DNA from 2 places in the Lacrimispora sinapis genome. Region 1 is predicted to be linked to the other one. Evidence: a T-box and tRNA genes for the amino acid it is inferred to sense, from the RefSeq annotation. Region 1 holds a T-box; the other holds one or more tRNA genes.
What was found. A T-box is a leader RNA that pairs with one kind of tRNA and senses whether it is charged. The one in region 1 lies ahead of metG (methionine--tRNA ligase), so its partner is inferred to be a tRNA-Met.

Region 1 (12,434 bases):
GGGCATGCCCTGATTCTTCCGAAACAGCATTACAGAGATCTCTGTGAGCTTGATGGGGATACCGCATCCAAGGTCCTTCCCTTAGCAGCTAAAATAGGAGCCGCCATGAAAACGTCATTAGGCTGCGCCGGATTCAATGTGGTGCAGAATAATGGAAAAGAAGCAGGCCAGACAGTTTTTCATTTTCATGTACATTTGATTCCCCGTTATGAGGGAGGTCCTGTTATGGTTTCATGGGTATCGGGCAAAGAAAGTCCGGAAGACTTAGCAAAGACAGGAGCCGCTATAAGGAGCGCCCTGTAATCAGAGGGGCAAAATCAATGAGCATACATGAAGATGAAAATTTGTTGCTGCAATCCATTTACGGAGAGTACCAGGGACTGCTTCGCCGGATTGCAAAAACACTCCATGTACCAGACATGGAATTAGACGATGTAGTACAGGAAACGTTTATTGCGTATTTTGAGAATTATTCTCTGACCTGGACAGATACACGTAAAAAAGGCATGCTGATTAAGATACTAAAGAGAAAATCCATCGACTGTCTCCGTAAAAACGGTCATTATGAAAAAGTTAGTCTTAACGAGAAAGATGCTGTCAATGAGATCGGGCTGCTGGCAAATTACATCATTACGGACCCGCTTGATTTCATCCTTGAAGAGGAAGCTCTTTTAAAGATCACTGAGGAGATCTCGAACATGAGAGAGGAATGGAAGGAGATGGCTGTTCTTTATTTCTTAAAACAGCTGACGATTTCTGAGATTTGCGAATTGCTGGAGATTCCGGGAACGGTATGCCGTTCCCGGATTTACCGGACAAGAGTCTGTTTAAAAAAGATTCTGGGTCCCAATTTTGATGCATAGATTTATTTCTGAGAAATAGATTCGATCATTTCAACAATGGCATCAATGGCATTGTGCTGCTCACTTTGCTCCATATTGGAGATATAGTTTTTCCGGTTCTTATACGTTTCAGTGACAGCCTGAAGCAGGGAATCGCCGGTTAAGTTTTCTTCCTCCAAAAGACAGCTGAATCCTTGCCTTGCAAAGGATTTTGCATTTAAGATCTGGTCACCTCTGCTGGCAGCCGCAGACAGCGGGATCAAAATATTAGGTTTCCGCAGAGCCAGTATTTCACAGATAGCGTTAGCACCGGCTCTGGAAATCATCAGATCTGCAGCCGCAAACAAATGCTTTAAAGGTGCGTCAACATATTCATACTGTACATATCCTTCCGTGTCGATCAGGCTTTCATCCAAATTGCCTTTTCCGCAGATATGTATTATCTGAAAGTTTTTTAGCAGTTTCGGGAGAATTTCTCTCACTGCATTGTTGACGGTGACAGATCCCAGGCTTCCGCCGATAATCAAAATGATGGGGCGGTTTTCGGATAAGTGGGTATAATTGATCCCCTTCAGCCGATCCCCCTCTAACAGCTCTTTGCGGATAGGAGAACCTGTGAGAACTGCTTTATTTTTTGGAAGATAGGAAAGTGTTTCCGGAAAATTGCAGCATACATGGACCGCCGAAGGAATACAGAGCTTGTTCGCCAGTCCGGGAGTCATATCGGATTCGTGAATGATAACAGGTACTTTGCAGTGTTTTGCAGCTAATACCACAGGAACGGCTACAAATCCGCCTTTTGAAAATACCACATCAGGTTTGTATTTTTTTATAAATTTTAAGGCTTCCCTGTATCCTTTTATGACCCGGAACGGATCGGAGAAATTTTTCAAGTCAAAATACCTGCGGAATTTACCGGATGAGATGCCGATGTAGGCAATACCTGCTCCTTCTATCAGTTTCCGCTCGATTCCCTGGTAAGAACCTATATAATGGATGTCATAATTCCGCTCTTTCAAAGAAGGAATCAGAGCCAGGTTCGGAGTAACATGACCGGCAGTCCCGCCGCCGGTTAAGATGATTTTTTTCATAAAGCGTTGCCTCCCAAATTCGATATACTATTAATAGTAAACGCTGGTGGTAAAAAGTCAACCCCAAAGAGTGTGGAAACGAAAGGATAAGTTGTATTGAAGAGGTGCGGACGTGGAGCAGAAAAAAAATAATTTAAAAAAATGTTCCATATTAAAACGGAAAAAAAGAACCAGGGATTTCGAGGAAAATTTAGATTCCCATTTTGTTGAGTATATGCAGAAACACCCGGAATTAACACCGGAGCCGCCTTCACCGCCGCCCGGAGAATTCCAGATGATTATGGAAGAACTAAACCGCCGTGGGACAAAGCTCCTTGTCAGGAAGCAGCTGGAGATGATAAATAAATGCCGCAGAATGGTTTTCTATCTGCACAAGCCCTTTATGATCACCATGATGGCTCTTGTTATTATGTCAGCCATAACCATTGATATTTCTGCCGAAAGAGCCTATGCCTCACATAATAATGAATCCAGGTATTCCAGAGTGGATTATAGTACCATCCAGGATTGCCAGATCATCATCTTTTTCGAGACGGTTTACCATGATTTTCTTAATAAAGATTTTTTAAATGAAGAACATAGGCGATCCAATCAATATGCCGTCTGCCGTAAAAAGATTCCAACGGATGGCACAGATTCTGGTTTTAAACCATGATAGAGAGAATCCCGGAGTGGCAGAAGGAACAACAGGTGGAAAAGTACAGGTTTGTTTACAGTACCACTAAACTATACACAAGAAAAACCTGGACCGCATGAAGATTTTAACATTCATGCAGTCCAGGTTTTTCTGATATTAATCTTAAAGAATGAAAGCTTTTTTCCATTCCTCTTCTTTAAATCCAACAAGCACGAAGCCGTCTCCAATGACCAGGGGACGTTTCACAAGCATTCCGTCTGTAGCTAACAGGTCGATCTGCTCTTTTTCACTCATGCCGGGCAGAAGATCCTTTAAATGCTTTTCCTTATAAAGAATACCGCTGGTATTAAAAAACTTTTTAATGGGAAGTCCGCTTTTTTTGATCCATTCCATAAGCTCCGAAGCAGTGGGATGTTCCTCTTTGATATTCCTTGACTGGTAGGAAATCTGGTTGGCGTCCAGCCATTTTTTTGCATTTTTGCAGGTGCTGCAGGGTGGGTATTGTAAAAATAATACACTCATGTGTTTCGCTCCCTTCCATTTACGATTGTGTTCCCATATATTTTACCCTGAAACCGTTTGAATGAAAAGGAGAGATTTGGAATAGAATGTAATAATCAAGAAAAACCGGGGGAAAAAATGACGTTTTTAATGTTCTTGTCGGAGGCGTTGGTACCGCTTGTGATCTTTTATATTGTAGGGTTTGGGATTCTCTCCAAAAGGCCGGTCTTTGATGATTTCATCAATGGTGCCAAGGATGGGATGAAAACGGTGGCAGGGATCTTGCCTACACTCATCGGCTTAATGACTGCGGTAGGGGTGCTTCGTGCTTCCGGGTTTCTGGATTTCCTTGCGAAGCTATTGATAAAACCAGCCTCCCTTTTATTCCTTCCTGCTCCTGTGGTGCCGGTGATTCTGATCCGTCTGGTGTCCAACTCAGCAGCCATCGGCCTGGTACTTGATATTTTTAAAAAATTTGGAACGGACTCCTATATCGGTATGCTGACCTCTGTTGTGATGAGTTGTACGGAAACCTTGTTTTACTGTCTAAGCGTTTACTTTGGAACTGTAAAAATCAGGAAAACCAGGTATGCTTTAACCGGTGCAATGGCTGCTACTGCAGCAGGGATTGCCGCCAGTGTGGTTTTAAGCCGTTTTTTGGCATAAAAGGGATTATTTCGTCCCGATTTTAAGAATTTCATAAGAATTCAAGTGGTTGTCTATAAATACATAATCATGTATAATTACGAAGAAGCTTTTATTGTCATAAAGAAATGAAAGGGATAAACGTGGATACTTACGGAACTCTTAACGAAGTATTGGTAAGACTGTTTCGGGATGTTATGGATATTGAACAACAGGCTATCATTACTCAGGAATTTAAAAATATTACGAATAATGATATGCATGTAATAGAAGCAATCGGTGTCGGAGAACCTAAAAATATGTCGACCATTGCCAGAGAGCTTTCTGTTACTGTTGGCACACTCACCATAGCCATGAACAGCCTTGTAAAGAAAGGGTATGTGATCCGCCAGAGGGGAAAAGAGGACCGGCGAGTCGTATATATCTCCCTTTCAGAAAAAGGGAAACAAGCCTATGAACATCATGCTAAATTTCATCAGGAGATGATAGACGGCATTGTAAAAGCGTTAGGCGAGGATGAGATAGAAGTTTTGATCAAAGCTCTGACCAAGTTGAATCAATGGTTTCGGAGCCTTTAAGAGAATTTAAGGAGGCAATACGCAATTATGAGAAAATTCATCGTGATGTTAATGAGCGTTATAATGATGATGTCCCTGGCGGCGTGTACACCAACACAGCCTAAGATGGAGACAACTGCACCTGACCCCCAGGTAGAAACTTCTACCGGAGGTGCAAGTGACAAGGTTCCCGATCCGAATGTGGAACCGATGGAAATCATCTCTATATATAGTCAGAACGAGGATGGAAGCGGTTTGAATCAGGCTATGGATGCAGTAGACAAGCTGACGGCAGAAGCCCTGGTGGAAAAGCTGGTGGAATATGGCGTTCTGGAAAAAGGCACAAAAGTCCTTAAATTTGATTCCAAGGATGGGACAGGTACTCTGGATTTATCAAAAGCACCTGTGAAAGGCACAAAGGGAGATTTGATCATGCTGACAGCCGTTGGCAATACCTTTATCGAGAATTTTGAACTGGATAAGTTAAAGGTTCTTGTGAACGGAAAGGATATTACCAGTGATACCGTTAAGCAGGGAGATAAGGATTACCTGGAATATGTAAAAGATTATAAAAAGATGGGTTAAGATCCATATTGAAAACAGGCAGGAGCGAGGATACCATGCTCCTGCCTGTTTTATTATCCGTTTCTCAGTTCTTTAGCCAGCCAGTTACGGAATTCCGGCTGAATGACAGAGAAGGGGGCCGGCCCGATATCAAGCAAAAAGGTATGAAAGGCTTTTAAGTTGAATTGATCCTTTAAGATCTTTTCGGCGGTGTTGCGCATTTCCATGATTTCCAAATATCCCACATAATACTCCATGTAGTTTGTGGGATTTTCCACTAAGCTGCTGTAAATGGTATCCACAATATCGGTATTCTCCACCTTATAAAAGTTGCTCAGATATTTCCCGGTCTGTTCCTTATCCCAGCCCTCATAGTTAATGCAGATATCCAGATATGCATAGATGCCCAAAGTTACGGCAGTATTGTGGGCAAGCAGTTTTCCAAGCTCCGGGTCCAGTCCGTTATCCAGGCTATAAGAGTAAAATTCCACATAGGTAGCCCAGCCTTCCGAGTAGCTGGAAAATGAGAGGATGCTTCTGATATCACTGGGCTTTTTGCTTAAAAAGTATACGTTCTGATATAAGTGTCCCGGATACCCTTCATGGGCCAGGGTGGTATAAAGATCGTCATTCTGAAAACGGGGATTGCCGTTAATATAAATGGTATTTTCTTCATACCGGTCCAGAGGAGGAACCAGGTAAAAGGCCGGACTGAGAGAAGATTCCAGTGCCTCAGGAACATATTTGACCGTATAGTTACAGGGCGGCAGCTCCGGAAAATCGGCTGTGATCTGTGTTTTTAAAGATTCCAGAATCTCTTCCGGTTTGGTGTAACGGAAGGTATACGTCTCCAGCTGATCCAGGGTCTGCGGGTGCTCTTTGGTGATCTGGCCCAGGGCTTTGATATCAGAGTTCATCTGCTTTTCAATGGCTTTTTTAAGGCTTGTTATGGATTTATAGGAGGTTCCGGTATTGGAATTGACCAGATATTCAAAATATTCCTTTCCATCCGGATACCAGTACAACCCCTTGTCATTTTTCCCAGTTCCCATAAGAGCGGTGATTCCGTCGATGAGATTCTTATAAGCGGGAACAAAATGTTCTTCAAGAACTTTAAGGTTCTTCTCTTTATAAGCGGCTTTTTCGTCTGCCGTTAAGTCATTAAGTGCATCAATCCGGCTGTTAAAGGTTTCCGCCAGAAAGTTGTGGTCCGGTTGAATCAAATATGCTTCACAGGATTTTAATACGTGGTCTGCCGCCGAATCCGACATAAAAAGACCAGCCTCTGATTTCTTTTTTTCAAACTCCATGATCTGTGCATAATAATCATCAATGGTGGAAAGAAGTGACAGGTAATGGTCCACATCCTCCCGGCTGTAAAATGCATACTCAGCAAACAGGACCGGAAGCTGGGCCTGGATTCCGATGGTGCTTGTCAAAGGCTGGGAATACAGCTCAAGACCTTCGGAAGTAAGTTCTGTATCTATGTAAGAGTAAAGAATCTGATAGGTAAGTCTTTGGTCACTGGTAAGCTTTCTCGGATTGAACCGGGTAAGCTTTTTCTTTAACTCCATAAGATCCTTGAAGTTGTTCTTCATTTTGTCCAGGGAAAAGTCGCCCAGGGTCAAAGGAACGGTATCAAACCCCCGGGAAGCAGGATCTGCAATGGTGAAATGAAAGCTGATTCCCGAATTGCTTATTTCTTCCCGGAACAAATCATCTGTAAACAGATTAAATTCCTTCTGCATGGTTAAATCATCGGCCCGGTAGCGTTCGTATCCGGCACTGGAAGGAGTGGCGGGAGCATTTGGGGGTGCCGTACATGCACTTAGCAGGGCAACCGATAGAAAAATGGAAAGAATTCTACGGCTCAATGTTAAAAATTTGTTTGTCATATAAGATTCCTCCGTAATTCACTAATAATATTTATATGTTGAAATAAAAAAAGTCATGACAAAACCAGTCATAAGAAGGTTTCCCTGCTTGACAAACTTTCCTTAAACCATTACACTAGGGTTACTAACAATTGATCTATATGAGAATGCTGAGAAAAGAAGAGTAAGAAATAAACGATCATGAGCAGAGACTTCCGGCAGCTGAAAAGGAAGCATGGTCTTATTTCCCAACATGGCCTTGGAGCAGCGGAGTTGAATTGGCATAATTATTGCTTTTAAACTCCGACGGTCACACCCGTTATCGTGTCAGACTGTTTATGCAGCCGATAAGGTCCATGCTGTAAGGTATGGATGAATTAAAGTGGTAACACGGGATATTTCCCCGTCTTTAAATTTCCGAAAGGATCTTTTAAGACGGGTTTTTCTTTTTCGGGGAGAAGGAATGCTTCCAGTCACATCTCATTTTAGAAACAGGAGGAATTAACATGAGCAAAGATTCAAACAAAAAACCTTATTATATTACCACCGCCATCGCCTATGCCTCAGGAAAGCCCCATATCGGCAATACCTATGAGGCAGTTCTGGCTGATGCCATTGCCCGTTACAAAAGGGCAGAGGGCTATGACGTATTTTTCCAGACCGGAACCGATGAACATGGTCAGAAAATTGAAGAAAAAGCAGAAGCAGCAGGTGTGACTCCAAAAGCGTTTGTGGATCAGGCGGCCGGTGAAATTCGTAATATCTGGGATTTGATGCATACCTCTTACGATAAATTTATGCGTACCACCGATCAGGACCATGAAAAACAGGTTCAGAAGATCTTTAAAAAGCTTTACGATCAGGGAGATATTTATAAAGGATACTATGAAGGCTTATACTGCACTCCATGTGAATCCTTTTTCACCGAATCCCAGCTGGTGGATGGGAAATGCCCGGACTGCGGCCGTGAAGTAAAACCGGCCAGGGAGGAGGCATATTTCTTCCGTATGAGCAAATATGCGGACCGTCTCATCAAGCATATCAACGAGAATCCGGAATTTATCCAGCCGGTTTCCAGGAAAAATGAGATGATGAACAATTTTCTTCTTCCGGGTCTTCAGGATCTTTGTGTATCCAGAACCACCTTTACCTGGGGAATTCCCGTGGACTTTGATCCAAAGCATGTGGTCTATGTATGGCTTGACGCTTTGACAAACTATATTACCGGAATCGGCTATGACTGCGACGGCAACAGTACGGACCAGTTTAAAAAATACTGGCCGGCAGACTTACATCTGATCGGGAAAGATATCATCCGCTTCCATACCATTTACTGGCCTATTTTCCTTATGGCATTGGATGTGCCCCTTCCAAAGCAGGTGTTCGGTCATCCCTGGCTGTTACAGGGAGACGGAAAGATGAGCAAGTCCAAGGGAAATGTTCTCTACGCAGATACCCTGGTAGATTTCTTTGGTGTAGATGCGGTCCGTTACTTTGTGCTTCATGAGATGCCCTTTGAAAATGACGGCGTGATTTCATGGGAGTTAATGGTAGAGCGCATGAATTCCGATCTCGCCAACATCCTTGGTAATCTTGTAAACCGTACCATTTCCATGTCCAATAAATACTTTGGAGGCGTGGTCACCGATGGAAAGGATACCGATTCCTTTGATGATGATTTAAAGACCGTAGTTCTGGAAGAAGTGAAAAAGGTTCAGGAGAAGATGGAGAAACTCCGGGTCGCAGATGCCATGACCGCCATCTTTAACATATTCAGAAGAAGCAACAAGTATATTGATGAGACCGCTCCCTGGACGCTTGCAAAGGATGAGACGAAAAAAGCCCGTTTGGAGACGGTTCTTTATAACTTAACGGAAGCCATTACCATCGGAGCTTCCCTGCTTGAATCCTTTATGCCGGACACTTCAAAGAAGATCCTTGCACAGCTTTGCACCACAAAGAGAGAATTGTCTGAGATGGATACTTTTGGCCTTTATCCGTCCGGATGCAAGGTAACAGACAAGCCTGAGATTTTATTTGCACGTATGGATATAAAAGAAGTGATGGAAAAAGTGGAGGCCATGAATGCGGAAGCTTCCGCCGAAACCGGAGAAGCGGAGGAAGAAGCCGCTGAAGTTATCGACATCGAACCAAAGCCGGAGATCGAGTATGAGGATTTTGCAAAGCTGCAGTTCCAGGTAGGAGAGATCATTGCCTGTGAAGCGGTGCCCAAATCCAAAAAACTTCTCTGTTCCCAGGTGCGGATCGGCAGTCAGGTGAAGCAGATCGTCAGCGGAATCAAGGCTCACTACTCACCGGAAGAAATGGTTGGCAAAAAGGTGATGGTTGTGGTAAACTTAAAACCAGCAAAACTGGCTGGTGTCATGTCTGAAGGCATGCTTTTGTGTGCAGAAGATGCGCAAGGCGGCTTATCCCTTATGATTCCGGAAAAACCAATGCCGGCAGGAGCAGAGATCTGCTGATGTAAGGGAGTATCAGAAGATAAGAGATAGATAATCATGGTAGGCCGGATTTATCAAATCCGGTCTATCATTTTGAAAAGGAGAATTCCATGGAGGAAACAATCAGCGCCCGTAGAGAAGGGATCACCGGCAATACCTTAAAGATCATTGCCATGGGAACCATGTTCATTGATCATATCGGTGTGGTTTTTATTGAAAATGGAATATTGAAACATCAGGCAATGGATCAGACCAACCTATGGATGATCATGGATCTGATCCTTCGCACCATAGGACGGATTTCATTTCCCATTTTTTGTTTTCTGCTGGTAGAAGGATTTCTTCATACGAGAGATGTAAAACGATACGGTGCCAGACTTTTTCTCTTTGCACTGATTTCTGAAATTCCATTTGATCTGGCCATGTTCGGAGAATGGTTTCATCCGGAATACCAGAATGTATTTTTCACCCTGTCCCTGGGGCTTTGGGTCTTATCTGCCTATAGAAATGCTTATGGTGACCCGCTCAAGCAGTCCTTTGCCATTGTTGCCGGGTGCGGCGCGTCTGTTTTTCTGAAATGTGATTATAATATTATTGGGATCGTAATGATCCTCATGTTTTACATTTTCCGGGAAAATAAAAAGATGCAGAGCCTTTTTGTGGGAGCCATAGCCATTTTTGAAAGTCTTACCTGTTTTGGTGCGGCAGTTCTGGCCCTGTTTCCCATACGGATGTACAATGGAAAACGAGGAGACAAGAGCTTAAAATACTTTTTCTACGCATTTTACCCCGCACACCTTATTTTGTTCTATTTGCTCTATCAACTGTTTGGAAAATGAAATGAATAGGAGATACCCATGATATTTGATACACACGCCCATTATGATGATGAGGCATTTGAGGAAGACAGAGAGGAATTGCTTACGTCCCTGTCTACGCAGGGAATCGAGGCGGTCACCAATGTAGGTGCCAGCATAAAGACCTCTGAAAATACTTTGAAACTGGTGGATCAGTATTCCAATGTTTACGGTGCCATTGGCGTCCACCCCAATGAAACCGGAGAACTGAATGAAGAAAAATTAAACTGGCTGAGAACCCAGTCAGCCCATAAAAAAATTGTTGCAATCGGAGAGATCGGACTTGATTATCACTGGGATGAGCCGGAGCGTGAGATCCAGAAGACCTGGTTTATCCGTCAGTTATCCCTGGCAAGAGAGGTAAAACTTCCGGTGATTATTCACAGCCGTGATGCGGCAAAGGATACGCTGGATATCATGAAAGCAGAAAAGTCCGAAGAGATCGGTGGAGTCATCCACTGCTTCTCCTATGGAATAGAAATGGCCAGAGAATATCTAAATATGGGGTTCTATCTGGGAATCGGCGGAGTGCTCACTTTTAAGAATGCCAAAAAGCTGAAGGAAGTAGTGGAGTATATGCCCATAGAACAGCTGGTTTTAGAAACCGACTGCCCTTACCTTGCGCCGGTACCCAACCGGGGAACGAGAAATTCCTCTTTAAATCTTCCTTATGTAATAAAGGAAATCAGTGCCATTAAGGGAATCCCCGAGGAAGAAGTCATTGAAAGAACCAATCATAATGCCAAAAAATTGTACCGGCTTAAATAACAGGAACGAGAAAATGGAGGACAAGCATGCCGACACTGGGAAATCCCCAAAAAACGATAGAGATCATTCAAAAATATGAATTCGCATTCCAAAAAAAGTTCGGTCAGAATTTTTTAATAGATCCCCATGTATTGGATAAAATCATTGCAGCAGCAGGGGTGGCAAAGGACGACTGCGTCCTGGAGATCGGTCCGGGAATCGGAACCATGACCCAGTACCTGGCTGAGAGCGCCCGTCATGTGGTTGCCGTGGAAATTGATTCTAACTTGATTCCCATTCTGAATGAAACTCTTTCCGATTATAATAATGTAACGGTGATTCACGGTGATATTTTAAAGGTTGATGTCAATCAGATCATCGAACAGTACAATGAAGGACGCCCCATTAAGGTAGTCGCCAACCTTCCTTATTATATTACCACCCCCATTATCATGGGTCTCTTTGAAAATAAGGTTCCGATTGATAACATTACTGTTATGGTCCAGAAGGAAGTGGCAGACCGTATGCAGGTAGGGCCTGGTTCCAAGGATTACGGTGCTCTGTCTCTGGCGGTTCAGTATTATGCAGAGCCTTACATCGTGGCAAACGTCCCGCCCAACTGCTTTATGCCTCGTCCGGGAGTGGGGTCCGCAGTCATCCGCCTCACAAGGCATAAGACATCGCCGGTAGAAGTAAAAGAACCGGAGCTTATGTTCCGGCTGATCAGGGCTTCCTTTAACCAGAGAAGGAAAACCCTGCAAAATGGACTGAACAACTCCCAGGAAGTAAATTATTCCAAAGAACAGATCATAGAAGCCATTGAAAGCCTTGGTCTTTCTCCCTCTGTGCGGGGAGAAACTTTGACACTGGAACAATTTGCGGCCTTAAGCAACGCTTTTACAAGCCTGAAAAATCGTTAAATAAACATCAGAGTGTCCTTTAGGGCCAGACGTTTTCCACAATGGAACCGTCTGGCTCTTTCACGCGTTATCACGCTAATACTGTACAAAACAAAGGAAAAGAGCGGAAAAACCACGTTGCAAGAACCTATTTTCTGTGGTATGCTAAATCTTGCGTTGTCTGTGAAAGACGGACGAAGAAAAAGAAAATTGGAGGAAGATAATATGAAGAAAATGGCACTCGTATTGGCGGCTGTCCTTGCTTCTGGTGTTGTTTTGACTGCATGCGGCGGTTCCGGAAAATCAGGCACAGAAAATGGCACAGCCCAGAAGACAGAGGCAGCAGGCAGCACATCAGCCGGAGGTCTTGATTTGGCGGTCCAGATCGGACCTGATCCGGAAACCATTGATCCGGCTCTCAACTCTGCAATTGATGCATCTAATATCATTCTGCATGCGTTTGAAACCCTGCTGACTGTTGATGAAAAGAACAGCATTGTTCCCGGACAAGCAGAGAGCTATGATGTCAGTGACGACGGACTTACTTATACCTTTCATTTAAGAGATGGTTTAAAGTGGAGCGATGGTTCTGACTTTACAGCAGATGATTTTGTATATTCCTGGAAGCGTCTGGCAGACCCGATGACCGCGGCTCCTTACTCTGCCGATATGCTTTCCATGATCAAGGGCTATGAAGAAGCAGCAAAAGGAAATCTTGACGCACTGGGAGTGTCAGCACCAGACCCTAAGACATTGGT
Region 2 (12,434 bases), 980 kb from region 1:
TCGGAACCACGGCTCTCACCATTAAAAAGGCAGAAGACCGTGAGATGTTTAAGGAAACCATGGAAAAGATCGGGGAACCGGTAGCTCCTTCCGATATTGTGGAGAATGTGGAAGACGGACTTCGGATCGCGGAAGAAATCGGATATCCCATCGTTCTTCGTCCTGCTTATACCCTGGGAGGTTCGGGCGGCGGGATTGCTGAGAATCCGGCCCAGTGCCGTGAGATTCTTGAAAACGGACTTCGCTTATCCCGTGTGGGACAGGTTCTGGTAGAACGCTGTATCGCCGGATGGAAGGAAATTGAATATGAAGTTATGCGGGACGGTGCAGGAAATGTGATCACCGTATGTAATATGGAAAACATCGACCCCGTAGGCGTTCATACCGGAGACAGCATCGTAGTGGCACCGTCCCAGACCCTTGGAGACAAAGAGTACCAGATGCTGCGTACCTCCGCATTAAAGATCATCAGCGAGCTGGGGATCACAGGCGGCTGTAACGTACAGTACGCCCTTCACCCGGAAAGCTTTGAGTACTGCGTGATCGAGGTAAACCCACGTGTAAGCCGTTCCTCTGCGCTAGCATCAAAGGCTACCGGATATCCCATTGCAAAGGTGGCGGCAAAGATTGCCTTAGGATATACCCTGGATGAGATCAAGAATGCGGTAACGAAAAAAACCTATGCAAGTTTTGAACCCATGCTTGATTACTGTGTGGTTAAGATGCCCCGCCTTCCGTTTGATAAGTTTTTAAGTGCCAAGAGAACTCTGGGGACCCAAATGAAGGCAACGGGTGAGGTCATGAGCATCTGCACCAGCTTTGAAGGCGGCCTTATGAAAGCCATCCGCTCTCTGGAGCAGCATGTGGACAGCCTGCTGTCTTATGACTTTACGGAACTTACGGATGAAGAACTGACAGAAACCCTTCATCTGGTGGATGACAGAAGAATCTGGGTCATTGCAGAGGCGATCAGAAGAGGCTTTTCCTATGAGACCATTCATGAGATCACAAAGGTCGATGTGTGGTTTATTGATAAGCTGGCCATTCTTGTGGAGATGGAAGAAGCACTGAAAAAAGGTCCTCTGACCACCGAATTATTAAAGGAAGCCAAACGTCTGGAATTCCCGGATACTGTGATTTCCAGGCTGACTGGAATCTCTGTGGAAGACATTCATCAGACAAGAAAAGACAACGGCATTACAGCGGCATTTAAGATGGTAGATACCTGTGCGGCTGAATTTGCCGCCGAAACACCTTATTATTACTCCTGCTTTGGAAGTGAGAATGAAGCCATTCAGACTTCCGGAAGAAAGAAAGTATTGGTTCTGGGTTCCGGTCCTATCCGCATCGGCCAGGGAATCGAGTTTGACTTCTGCTCCGTTCACAGCACCTGGAGCTTCAGCAGAGAAGGCTATGAGACGATTATTGTCAATAACAACCCTGAGACCGTAAGTACAGACTTTGATATTGCCGATAAACTGTATTTTGAACCTCTTACTCCGGAGGATGTGGAGAGCATTGTGGACATCGAAAAGCCGGACGGAGCAGTGGTACAGTTCGGCGGACAGACTGCCATCAAACTGACCGAAGCGCTGATGAAGATGGGAGTCCCCATTCTTGGAACCGCAGCAGAAGATGTAGATGCAGCGGAAGACCGGGAGCTTTTTGATAAGATCCTGGAAGAATGCCAGATCCCAAGACCAGCCGGACAGACTGTATTTACAGCCGAAGAAGCGAAGACGGTGGCAAACCAGCTTGGTTATCCGGTGTTAGTAAGACCTTCCTATGTACTTGGCGGACAGGGAATGCAGATTGCGATTTCCGATCAGGATGTGGACGAATTCATCGGAATCATCAATCAGATTGCCCAGGAACACCCGATTCTGGTGGATAAATATATTATGGGAAAAGAGATCGAAGTCGATGCAGTCTGCGACGGCCAGGAGATCTTAATCCCTGGCATTATGGAGCATATCGAACGTGCCGGTGTCCATTCCGGTGACAGTATTTCCGTATATCCGGCTCAGAGCATTGACGAGGAAGTCAAGGGAAAGCTGGTGGAATACACCAGAAGACTGGCGAGGGCTCTTCATGTAAAGGGTATGATCAATATTCAGTTCATTGTGAGCGGAAAAGACGTATATGTTATCGAGGTAAATCCTCGTTCTTCCCGTACGGTGCCATATATCAGTAAAGTGACCGGAATTCCTATTGTTCCTCTGGCGACCCAGGTGATCTGCGGCCATACCATTAAGGAGCTGGGGTATGAGCCGGGGCTGCAGCCGGAGGCAGATTACATTGCCGTAAAGATGCCGGTATTCTCCTTTGAGAAGATCCGCGGCGCAGACATCAATCTGGGACCGGAGATGAAATCCACGGGAGAGTGTCTTGGAATTGCCAAGACCTTTAACGAGGCACTTTATAAGGCGTTTGCAGGAGCAGGCATTAAGCTGCCCAGGCATAAGAATATGATTATCACCGTAAAAGATTCCGACAAGGAAGAGATCATTGAAATTGCAAGAAGGTTCCAGGCACAGGGCTATAAGATATTCTCCACCTCCGGAACTGCGAAGGTATTAAATGAAAACGGTGTAAAAGCCCTTATGGTGCGGAAGCTGGAACAGGAATCGCCCAATCTGCTGGACTTGATTCTGGGGCATGAAATTGATCTGGTCATTGATACCCCGCCTCAGGGGGCCGACAGAAGCAAAGACGGGTTTACGATCCGCAGAAATGCCATTGAAACCGGCGTGACTGTTCTTACTTCCCTGGATACGGCAGCAGCCCTGGTGACCAGTATGGAAAACCGGGCCAAAGAATTGACCCTCATCGACATTGCACAGGTTAAAAATATATAAGGAATTGAGATGATATGATATTTTACATCAACAAACAGGCGGTAGAAATTAAAACCAGATTTGATAATGCACCACTGACTTCCCCCAATGAGGCTTGTGCGGCCATGGGAATGCTCTATAAAATCTATGGCCTGCCTGTTCCTGAAAAAAAGGACATGGTAAGCCAGATGAAAGAGGATTTTCATGCAGCAGTAAAAGATCTTCCGGTTCCGTCGGAGTTTGCTGCAAAAATCATAAGTCTACTTGATGCGTATTATAAAGATGATCCGGTGACGGAGGAGATCTATGAATTGTTAAAATACAGTTATGAAGAGCAGAAATAGCTTTTCAATATAGAAGAAAGGCCGGAATTACAGGTAATCCTGTTCCGGCCTTTCTTCTATATTAATGTCAGATTCATTACTGTGCTGGTTTTTTGACAAATTGTTTGTCAAATTCAGGGTTGAAATAGTAGAAGTTTTTCGCATCTAAATCAGATTTGATTTTTTCAAGGGCCTCTCCAAACCTCTGGAAATGCACCACTTCTCTTGCACGAAGGAATTTCAGTGGTTCCCGTACGTCTGGATCTGTGATGATACGAATTAAGTTATCATAGGTGGTTCTTGCTTTCTGTTCTGCGGCAAGGTCCTCGATCAAATCGGTGATGGCATCGCCTTTGGACTGAAACTCGCATGCATTGAAGGGAACTCCGGCAGCGGCAGTCGGCCAGAGCGCGGTGGTATGATCAATATAATATGCATCAAACCCTGCGGTTTTTGCCTGTTCCGCAGACAAGTTTTTCGTCAGCTGATAGATAATGGAACAAATCATTTCAAGATGACCCAGTTCTTCTGTCCCGATATCGGTCAAAAGTCCTCCCACTTCTTTGCATGGCATGGTATATCTCTGGGAAAGATACCGCATAGAAGCAGCTAATTCTCCGTCAGGACCGCCGAACTGGCTGATGACCAGAGAGGCAGTTTTAGGACAGGTCTCTTTAATGTTTACCGGGAACTGCAGTCTTTTTTCATAACTCCACATTATACATTACCTCCTTCCCACGGCAGGGGACCATCGGCCCAGGTGAAATGCTTCTGCCCTGGGTATTTTGTGTTGATGTCATTTTTGTTATTGGTATCCGGGCAGACACAGTCCATGGTGAGAGGTTCAAAATTTTCTGCGTAGTTTTTTAACAGCTGCTTTCTCTGTTCCATGGCTTGCTTAAATGCAGTCAGCGCTTCCTGATCCACTGGATGAGTATCCAGATACAAGGTTAAGTCGTTGACCGTAAAACTGATTTCTGTAATTTGTTTTAAGAGATTATTGCGGTCTGCCATCATGCCTCACCTCCCGTAACATAGAAGGGAAGATTCAGGCTTGGAAATATGGTGCCGTTTTTTAAAGCTGCTGCCGGGTCATAGGGCTGTTCCCAAGGCTGCATAGGCACAGTAGCAATTGCAAGCTGAACCGTTGCCGATGGTGTTGCAGGACATGGTTTTGTTTTATCATTTCCGCATGAAGTCGTTGAATTCATAAAAACACTCCTTTCAGTTCTGTCATTCATCCTTCTTTTTTATTATGAACATAAGAATGAAAAATACATTGCAAAAATTCTCCCATATTAACCACCGTAATGTTATTGTAATAAATGGAAAAATGAAATATAATGAAATGGAATACGAGGGAAAAGACAGAATATGGAAAAACAAATTAAGACGGGAGAGCAGAGGTTTGAGTGACAAAAAATTTGCAGTATTAATTGATTCTGATAATATATCAGCCAAGTATATTACATGTATTCTGGATGAGATGACACGATATGGTGTCATTACCTACAAACGGATTTACGGTGATTGGACAAGCGCCCAGATGGGCAAATGGAAGATGGAGCTTTTAGAAAATTCCATCACTCCCATTCAGCAGTTTTCCAATACCGTTGGAAAGAACGCAACTGACTCCGCACTTATTATTGATGCGATGGATTTACTTTATACGGACAATGTAGATGGATTCTGCATCGTATCCAGTGACAGCGATTTTACCCGCCTTGCCAGCAGGCTTAGGGAATCCGGAAAAGAAGTCATCGGAATGGGGGAGGAAAAAACACCCAAATCCTTCCGCGCGGCCTGCACGGTTTTCACCAACTTAGAGGTGCTTCTCGATCAGGATGAAGAAGGAACCGGCGGCGGAGCCATTGGAAAACAAGTGATTGAGCAGGATATTGCATCCATTATTTTAGAAAATGACGATAAAAACAAGGCGACCGGACTGGGTGAGATCGGCAACCGACTTGTAAAAAAATATTCTGATTTTGATGTGAGAAATTATGGCTACAGCTCTTTGTCAAAATTTCTGGAAGAGATGGACAGCTTTGAACTGAGAAAATCCAATAATGTGGTGACCGTCCGCATGAAGGATAACCGCACAAAACGGCAGGAGCTTGACGATTATGCGGTGAAGTTAGTCAAAGGCAGCGGCAAAAACGGTATGGAGCTTGCAGCTCTGGGCAATGGAATGCACCGGAAGTTTGCAGATTTTAAAGTTAAGGATTACGGCTATTCCACATTTTCCAAATTTGTACACAGCATTGTGCAGCTGGAAGTGCGGGAGAATAAAAACAATAATAAAGCCGTGTTTTTGAAAAAAGAATAATCACTTGCCATCCGGGAAATCATAATATTTCACGGATGGCTTCTTTTTTAGCTGTAATTCAAAAGGTATAGTTGGAAGATACCGGCAGAAAACCCAGTAACAATCAGGCTTTCAGAGATATGGGGGAAAAAGGAAAAAAATTGACAAAAAAGTGTTGACAATTGATACAATTCATATTATACTAATGAAGCAGTCGGGAACGAGAGAAAAACAAACGTCCGGACAAGCACTGGGATCTTAGCTCAGCTGGGAGAGCATCTGCCTTACAAGCAGAGGGTCACAGGTTCGAGCCCTGTAGGTCCCATTGGTAAACAAAGCGTTTACTTCACAATTTCATATGGCGGAATAGCTCAGTTGGCCAGAGCACACGGTTCATACCCGTGGTGTCGAGAGTTCGAATCTCCCTTCCGCTATTGATAACCCTGTAATCATAAGATTACAGGGTTTTTTGTACGACAGGAAGCGACAGCCTTTTTCCATTTTTTTTATATTCATTTTTGCTGTTTTATGATATACTAACAAATAGCAAAAAGTGGAGGGATTCCATGTATTATTTTATTGTAAACCCCAACTCACGCTGCGGACGTGGACAAACTATATGGAAAAAGCTGGAAGATACGTTAAATGCTTCCGGAGTGGAGTATCAGGCTTTCTTAACAGAGAAGCCGGGAGATGCCAGAATCTTTGCCAGCCGGCTGACAAGCGGCTGTAAAGAATCCATAGTCATCATCGCTGTAGGCGGAGACGGAACAGTGAACGAGATTTTAGATGGGCTTTCCTTCTGTGGTTCTATTACATTAGGGTATATTCCTGCCGGATCAGGTAATGATTTGGCAAGAAGCTTAAAACTGCCGGGGAATCCGGTTCGGTGTTTAAAGAAGATTCTGCATCCAAAATATTATAAGCTGATGGATTACGGGGTTCTGACTTACGGAGACGGAGAAGTCGCCCACAGACGGTTCAGCGTAAGCGCCGGCATCGGAATGGATGCGGCTGTTTGCCATAACATTTTATTTTCAAAAACCAAAAGACTGCTCTATAAGTTCCATGTCGGACGCCTGGCTTATCTCCTGGTGGGGCTCAAGCAGCTAATGCTGGCAAAGCCGTCAAAAGGGTATATTCTTTTGGATGGGGTTCAAAAGGTGGAATTTAACCACGCGTATTTTATATCTGCACATATTCACCCCTATGAAGGGGGAGGATTTAAGCTTGCTCCGGATGCCAGCTTTGAAGATGGGAAACTTACGGTTTGTATGATGAATACCAGGAAAAAGCGGAAGCTTATTCCATTTCTGGCCTGCTCCCTATTAGGCAAAAGATCCTCCAATATGGGGATTCGTTTCTATACCTGTAAAGAGATTATGATTCATATGGAGCAGCCCCTGGCGGTTCATACCGACGGAGAAAGCTGTTTTTGCCAAAAAGATGTACAGATTCACTGTATCAGTAAAAAATTGCGGGTGATTGTATAGCAATGTTTGTATATATATAGAAGAAAGGATAAATTATGAGAATTGGACAGGGATATGATGTTCATAAATTAGTAGAAGGAAGAGATTTGATTATCGGAGGCGTAAAGATTCCGTACGAAAAAGGACTTATGGGCCATTCGGATGCAGACGTATTGATCCATGCGGTCATTGATGCACTGTTTGGTGCGGCCGGATTAGGGGATATCGGAGAGCATTATCCGGATCATGACCCTCAGTATAAAGATGTTTCCAGCATGGAACTGTTAAAGCTGGCAGCAGGACTTTTAGAGGAAAAGGGATATATTGTCGAGAACATTGATGCAACGGTCATTGCTCAGAAGCCAAAGCTTCTGGCTTATCGTCCCCAGATGATGGAGAACATTGCAGATGCGCTCAATCTGCCGGTGGGAAAAGTGAACGTAAAAGCGACTACAGAAGAAGGGCTTGGATTTACGGGAACAGGAGAAGGCATTTCCGCTCAGGCGATCACTCTTCTTACGTCTGTAGAGGATTATTGCTATGATGACAATATCATGAGAGCGGATTGCGGCAGCTGCGGAGGCTGCTGTAAGAAATAGGAACTGGTAAGACAGGAGGGAATTATTATGAAGGTTTTTAATACATTATCCAGACAAAAGGAGGAATTTGTGCCGATAGAGCCATCAAAGGTCAAGATGTACGTCTGTGGCCCTACGGTATACAATTATATACACATCGGCAACGCAAGGCCTATGATCGTATTTGATACGGTGCGGAGATATTTTGAATATAAAGGCTATGAGGTTAATTTTGTCTCCAATTTTACCGATGTAGATGATAAGATCATTAAAAAGGCAATTGAAGAAGGGGTAGATGCAGATGTCATATCAAAACGCTATATTGAAGAATGCAAAAAAGATATGGAAGCCCTGAATGTAAAGCCGGCCACAAGGAATCCTCTGGCAACGGAGGAGATCTGCGGAATGATTGATATGATAAAGGAACTGGTTGATTCCGGTCACGCCTATGCAGCAAAGGACGGAACTGTTTATTTCCGTACCAAAGCGTTTGAAGGTTATGGTAAACTTTCCCATAAGAATCTGGAAGACTTGCAATCCGGTTTCCGGGAAATCAAGGTGACCGGGGAAGACGGCAAGGAGGACCCTTCGGATTTTGTTTTATGGAAGCCGAAAAAAGAGGGGGAGCCTTACTGGGAATCTCCATGGTGTGAAGGCAGACCGGGATGGCATATTGAATGTTCCGTTATGTCAAAGAAATATCTTGGGGATCAGATTGATATCCATGCAGGGGGAGAGGATTTAATATTCCCTCATCATGAGAATGAGATCGCCCAAAGTGAAGCAGCCAATGGAAAAGAATTTGCAAAATACTGGATGCACAATGCATTCTTGAACATAGACAATAAAAAGATGTCCAAATCTCTTGGGAATTTCTTTACGGTCAGAGATATTGGCGAGAAATATGATCTGCGGATTCTGCGTTTCTTTATGCTCAGTGCTCATTACAGAAGTCCTCTTAATTTCAGTGCCGAATTGATGGAAGCTTCCAAGAACGGCCTGGACCGGATTCTGACAGCTGTGGATAAGTTAAAGGATCTTCAGGCCAAAGTAAAGACACAGACTCTTCGTGAAGGCGAGGATAAAAAGCCTGTGGAAGAACTGGTTGTCAAATTCGAGACTGCGATGGATGATGATTTTAACACAGCAGATGCAATATCCGCTATTTTTGAATTAGTAAAGTTAAGCAACTCCACTACCGATGAGAACAGTTCTGCAGAATATGTGAGTTTCTTAAAGGAAACCATTGAAATGCTTTGCGATGTTCTGGGCATCATCACTGAGAAGAAGGAAGAAATTCTTGACGATGAGATCGAGGCCATGATCGAAGCAAGGCAGCAGGCCAGAAAGGATAAGAATTTTGGCCTGGCAGATGAAATTCGCGGAAAATTACTGGATCAAGGAATTGTTCTGGAGGACACCAGGGAAGGTGTAAAATGGAAGAGAATATAATTTCGCTGTCTGGTTTTTCTGATTTATTTAAAGAAACACTGCATTTAAAAGAAGTGGATATAAAAAGCTATTCCCCTCTGGCTCTGGCTTATATCGGAGACGCCGTTTATGAGGTGATCATCCGCACCAAGGTGATGAACCATGGAAGCACTCAGGTCAACAACATGCATAAAAAAAGCGCTAAGCTGGTCAATGCAGGAACACAGGCGGACATCATCCGCCGGCTTTTGGAGGAGGAAGATTTAACGCCGGAAGAGATCGCTGTTTACAAGCGTGGACGCAATGCCAAATCCGTGACCACGGCCAAACATGCCACAATGGCAGATTATCGGACCGCCACCGGATTTGAAGCCCTTTGCGGTTATCTGTATTTAAACGGTGAATTGGAACGGCTCATAGCCGTAGTGGGCAAAGGACTTGAAAGAATAGGAGAACTGGAATGATAGAGGAATTTACCATAGAAGGAAGAAACGCAGTATTGGAGGCGTTCCGTTCCGGAAAGACGATTGATAAGCTTTATGTACAAAAGGGAGTCCAGGATGGCCCCATTCAGTCCATTGTCCGGGAAGCGAAAAAGACGGATACCATCGTCAATTTCGTAGAGCGGGAGCGGTTAGACCAGATGTCAGAGGAAGGCCATCACCAGGGGGTGATCGCTCATGCAGCGGCCTATGAATATGCAGAAGTGGAAGATATGTTAAAGGCTGCAGAAGAAAAAGGGGAACCGCCGTTTCTGTTCCTGCTTGATGGGATTGAAGATCCCCATAATCTGGGTGCCATTATCCGTACCGCCAATTTAGCCGGAGCCCATGGCGTGATTATTCCAAAACGCCGGGCGGTAGGACTGACCGCTACGGTTGCCAAGACTTCTGCCGGCGCCTTAAACTATACACCGGTTGCAAAGGTAACCAATTTAACTGCTGCCATGGAGGAACTGAAGGCAAAAGGTATGTGGTTTGTCTGTGCCGATATGGGGGGAGAGACCATGTACCGCCTGAATTTAAAAGGGCCTATCGGCCTTGTCATCGGCAGTGAAGGAAACGGTGTCGGAAGGCTTGTGAAGGAAAACTGTGATATGGTTGCCTCCATTCCGATGAAAGGGGATATTGATTCTCTGAATGCTTCTGTAGCAGCAGGAGTACTGGCTTATGAGATCGTGAGACAGCGCTTGGGATAACGTACAAGGAGAAAATAAGTATGAAAAAACGAGGTGCGGCTTTTGCGGCAGTTTGTGGGGGTATATTATTAGCCATCAACGGCTGCGGCCCGAAGGGAAGCATTACTGCAGCAGATAATACAAAAGAAAGCATTGAATGGAAAACCGTAGTAAGTATAAAGGATGAAGGGGTTCCTCTATCTTCCAAACCGGAAGGCAAAAGTGTGAAAAAGCCCCAGGCTTCGGGAACCGTAACGTTTAGAAGTAATTCTGTCACCCTTGATGCATCCAATGCAAGCCATGGCTATGTAATGGTACAGTATACAGGAAATGCTTCCAGAATAAAAGTACAGGTCATAAAAAATGGCGGTGAGACTTATACCTATGATTTAAATGCAAGATCCGCCTATGAGGTGTTTCCCCTGACGGAAGGAAACGGAACCTACACGGTCCGTGTTCTGGAACAGGTACAGGGAACCCAGTATGCCATAAAGTCGAGCAATCAGATTCCGGTAAAACTGGTCAATGAGTTTGAACCATTTCTTTATCCGAACCAGTATGTGAATTTTACTTCGGAAAGTGCGGTCGTTAAAAAAGGAGCGGAACTTGCAGCCCCGGCGGCAGATTCTCTTGCCGTTGTCAATAACGTTTATAACTATGTAGTCAATAATTTTACGTATGATACGGCACTGGCCAATTCGGTACAGACCGGGTATCTGCCCAATGTGGATCAGGTGCTGGCGAAGAAAAAAGGGATCTGCTTTGATTATGCGGCAGTGATGACTGCCATGCTCAGATCCCAGGGGATTCCTACAAAGCTTGTGGTAGGCTATACAGGAAGCCTTTACCATGCCTGGGTCAATGTTTATATTGAAGGCCAGGGCTGGGTGGATAACATCATTTATTTTGATGGCAATGACTGGAAGCTCATGGACCCTACCTTTGCTTCATCAGGGGCCAATGATCCGGCGATCAGGGACTACATCACCAACAGCTCCAATTATAAGGGGAAATATACTTACTAAAGAAATTACATAGGAATAGGAGAGACGATATATGGCTAAGGATGCGAAAAAAATATATTCCTCAAGGGAAATTTCCGCTTTCTGCCTTCAGATATCCCTTCTTCTTCATGCTGCAATCCCTCTTGATGAGGGATTGTCTGTTATGGCGGAGGATGCGGTATGGGATGAAGAAAAAAAACTCCTGATGCAGATGGCGGAAGAAGCAGAACTTGGAAGCCCGTTTTCAACCGTGCTGGAACATGCGGGAGTGTATCCTTCTTATGTGGTCCGAATGGCAAGGCTTGGAGAGGAAACCGGCAACTTGGACCAGATCATGGAATCTCTGGCAGATTATTATGAGAAAGAATATTTGCTTTTTAAAAATTTAAAACATGCGGTGACGTATCCTTTGATCATGATTACCATGCTTTTGGTGGTACTGTTTGTCTTGTTTACAAAGGTCATGCCCATATTTGAACGGGTATATGAACAGCTGGGGACAGAGATGTCGCCGGTTTCTCTTGCTGCCACCAGACTGGGAAGTATTTTCTCGGGAGCAGCTCTGATTCTGGGAGGGGTTCTTGCAATCGTGATTTTCCTGGTTTGGAGTTTCGGAAAATACGGAAAGAGAATTCCTGCGGCAGAGCGGTTTTTGCAGTGGATCAAAAGAAAGAATAAGATCGCACTTGCGATAGCTAATCGGCGTTTCACTGCGGTTATGGCACTGACTTTAAAAAGCGGACTGGATCTGGAAAAGGGAATGGAGCTTGCCGGCAGCCTGGTTGAAAATAAGTCTGTGGAGGAAAAGATCAAACATTGCTCCGCAGAAATGGAAGCAGGGACCGACTATTATACGGCTATGAAGAACACGGGAATGTTTAAGGGATTCTATGTGCAGATGATCAAGGTAGGCACAAAGAGCGGGCGGCTGGACAGCGTGATGGAAGAGATTTCAAAAAATTATGAAGAAGAAGCGGATATGGCCATAGAACATCTGGTCAGCCGGTTTGAACCGACCGCAGTTGCCGTTCTTGCAGTAGCAGTGGGACTGATCCTCCTGTCTGTTATGCTGCCGCTTGTGGGTGTTTTATCTGCCATCGGTTAGGAGGCGTTTCAATGAGGAATGGAAATTCTCTAAAGGAAATGATTGGAAGTGTGATCCCTCTGGCTGTATTTGCGGGGATGATCGCTTTATTTATCTCTGGAATCCTATTATTTTCCCGTAAAACGGATTTAAAAGGTGCTGAAACTCTGCGGGATGCCCTTCGGAGAGCATCGGTCCAGTGTTATGCCATAGAAGGAAG

Region 2: it encodes a tRNA-Met, which carries the amino acid that the T-box ahead of metG (methionine--tRNA ligase) is inferred to sense. The anticodon was not compared.

The regions. Positions count from the first base shown of each region.
Region 1 is NZ_CP141832.1:165,915-178,348, forward strand. Features, by position in the region: gene VIG27_RS00825 (HIT family protein) at 1-303, shown strand, start outside; gene VIG27_RS00830 (RNA polymerase sigma factor) at 321-863, shown strand; gene VIG27_RS00835 (undecaprenyldiphospho-muramoylpentapeptide beta-N-acetylglucosaminyltransferase) at 866-1,933, opposite strand; gene VIG27_RS00840 (hypothetical protein) at 2,046-2,588, shown strand; gene VIG27_RS00845 (arsenate reductase family protein) at 2,733-3,092, opposite strand; gene VIG27_RS00850 (spore maturation protein) at 3,210-3,737, shown strand; gene VIG27_RS00855 (MarR family winged helix-turn-helix transcriptional regulator) at 3,845-4,294, shown strand; gene VIG27_RS00860 (GerMN domain-containing protein) at 4,322-4,858, shown strand; gene VIG27_RS00865 (DUF885 domain-containing protein) at 4,912-6,732, opposite strand; T-box leader at 6,875-7,125, shown strand; gene metG (methionine--tRNA ligase) at 7,218-9,194, shown strand; gene VIG27_RS00875 (TraX family protein) at 9,284-10,012, shown strand; gene VIG27_RS00880 (TatD family hydrolase) at 10,031-10,798, shown strand; gene rsmA (16S rRNA (adenine(1518)-N(6)/adenine(1519)-N(6))-dimethyltransferase RsmA) at 10,825-11,697, shown strand; gene VIG27_RS00890 (peptide ABC transporter substrate-binding protein) at 11,902-12,434, shown strand, end outside.
Region 2 is NZ_CP141832.1:1,148,699-1,161,132, forward strand. Features, by position in the region: gene carB (carbamoyl-phosphate synthase large subunit) at 1-2,858, shown strand, start outside; gene VIG27_RS05280 (DUF3837 family protein) at 2,873-3,181, shown strand; gene VIG27_RS05285 (manganese catalase family protein) at 3,258-3,878, opposite strand; gene VIG27_RS05290 (spore coat protein CotJB) at 3,878-4,174, opposite strand; gene VIG27_RS05295 (spore coat associated protein CotJA) at 4,174-4,371, opposite strand; gene VIG27_RS05300 (NYN domain-containing protein) at 4,569-5,489, shown strand; tRNA gene VIG27_RS05305 (tRNA-Val) at 5,721-5,793, shown strand; tRNA gene VIG27_RS05310 (tRNA-Met) at 5,829-5,902, shown strand; gene VIG27_RS05315 (diacylglycerol/lipid kinase family protein) at 6,035-6,961, shown strand; gene ispF (2-C-methyl-D-erythritol 2,4-cyclodiphosphate synthase) at 6,997-7,539, shown strand; gene cysS (cysteine--tRNA ligase) at 7,567-8,970, shown strand; gene VIG27_RS05330 (Mini-ribonuclease 3) at 8,955-9,413, shown strand; gene rlmB (23S rRNA (guanosine(2251)-2'-O)-methyltransferase RlmB) at 9,410-10,147, shown strand; gene VIG27_RS05340 (transglutaminase-like domain-containing protein) at 10,168-11,151, shown strand; gene VIG27_RS05345 (type II secretion system F family protein) at 11,183-12,235, shown strand; gene VIG27_RS05350 (hypothetical protein) at 12,247-12,434, shown strand, end outside.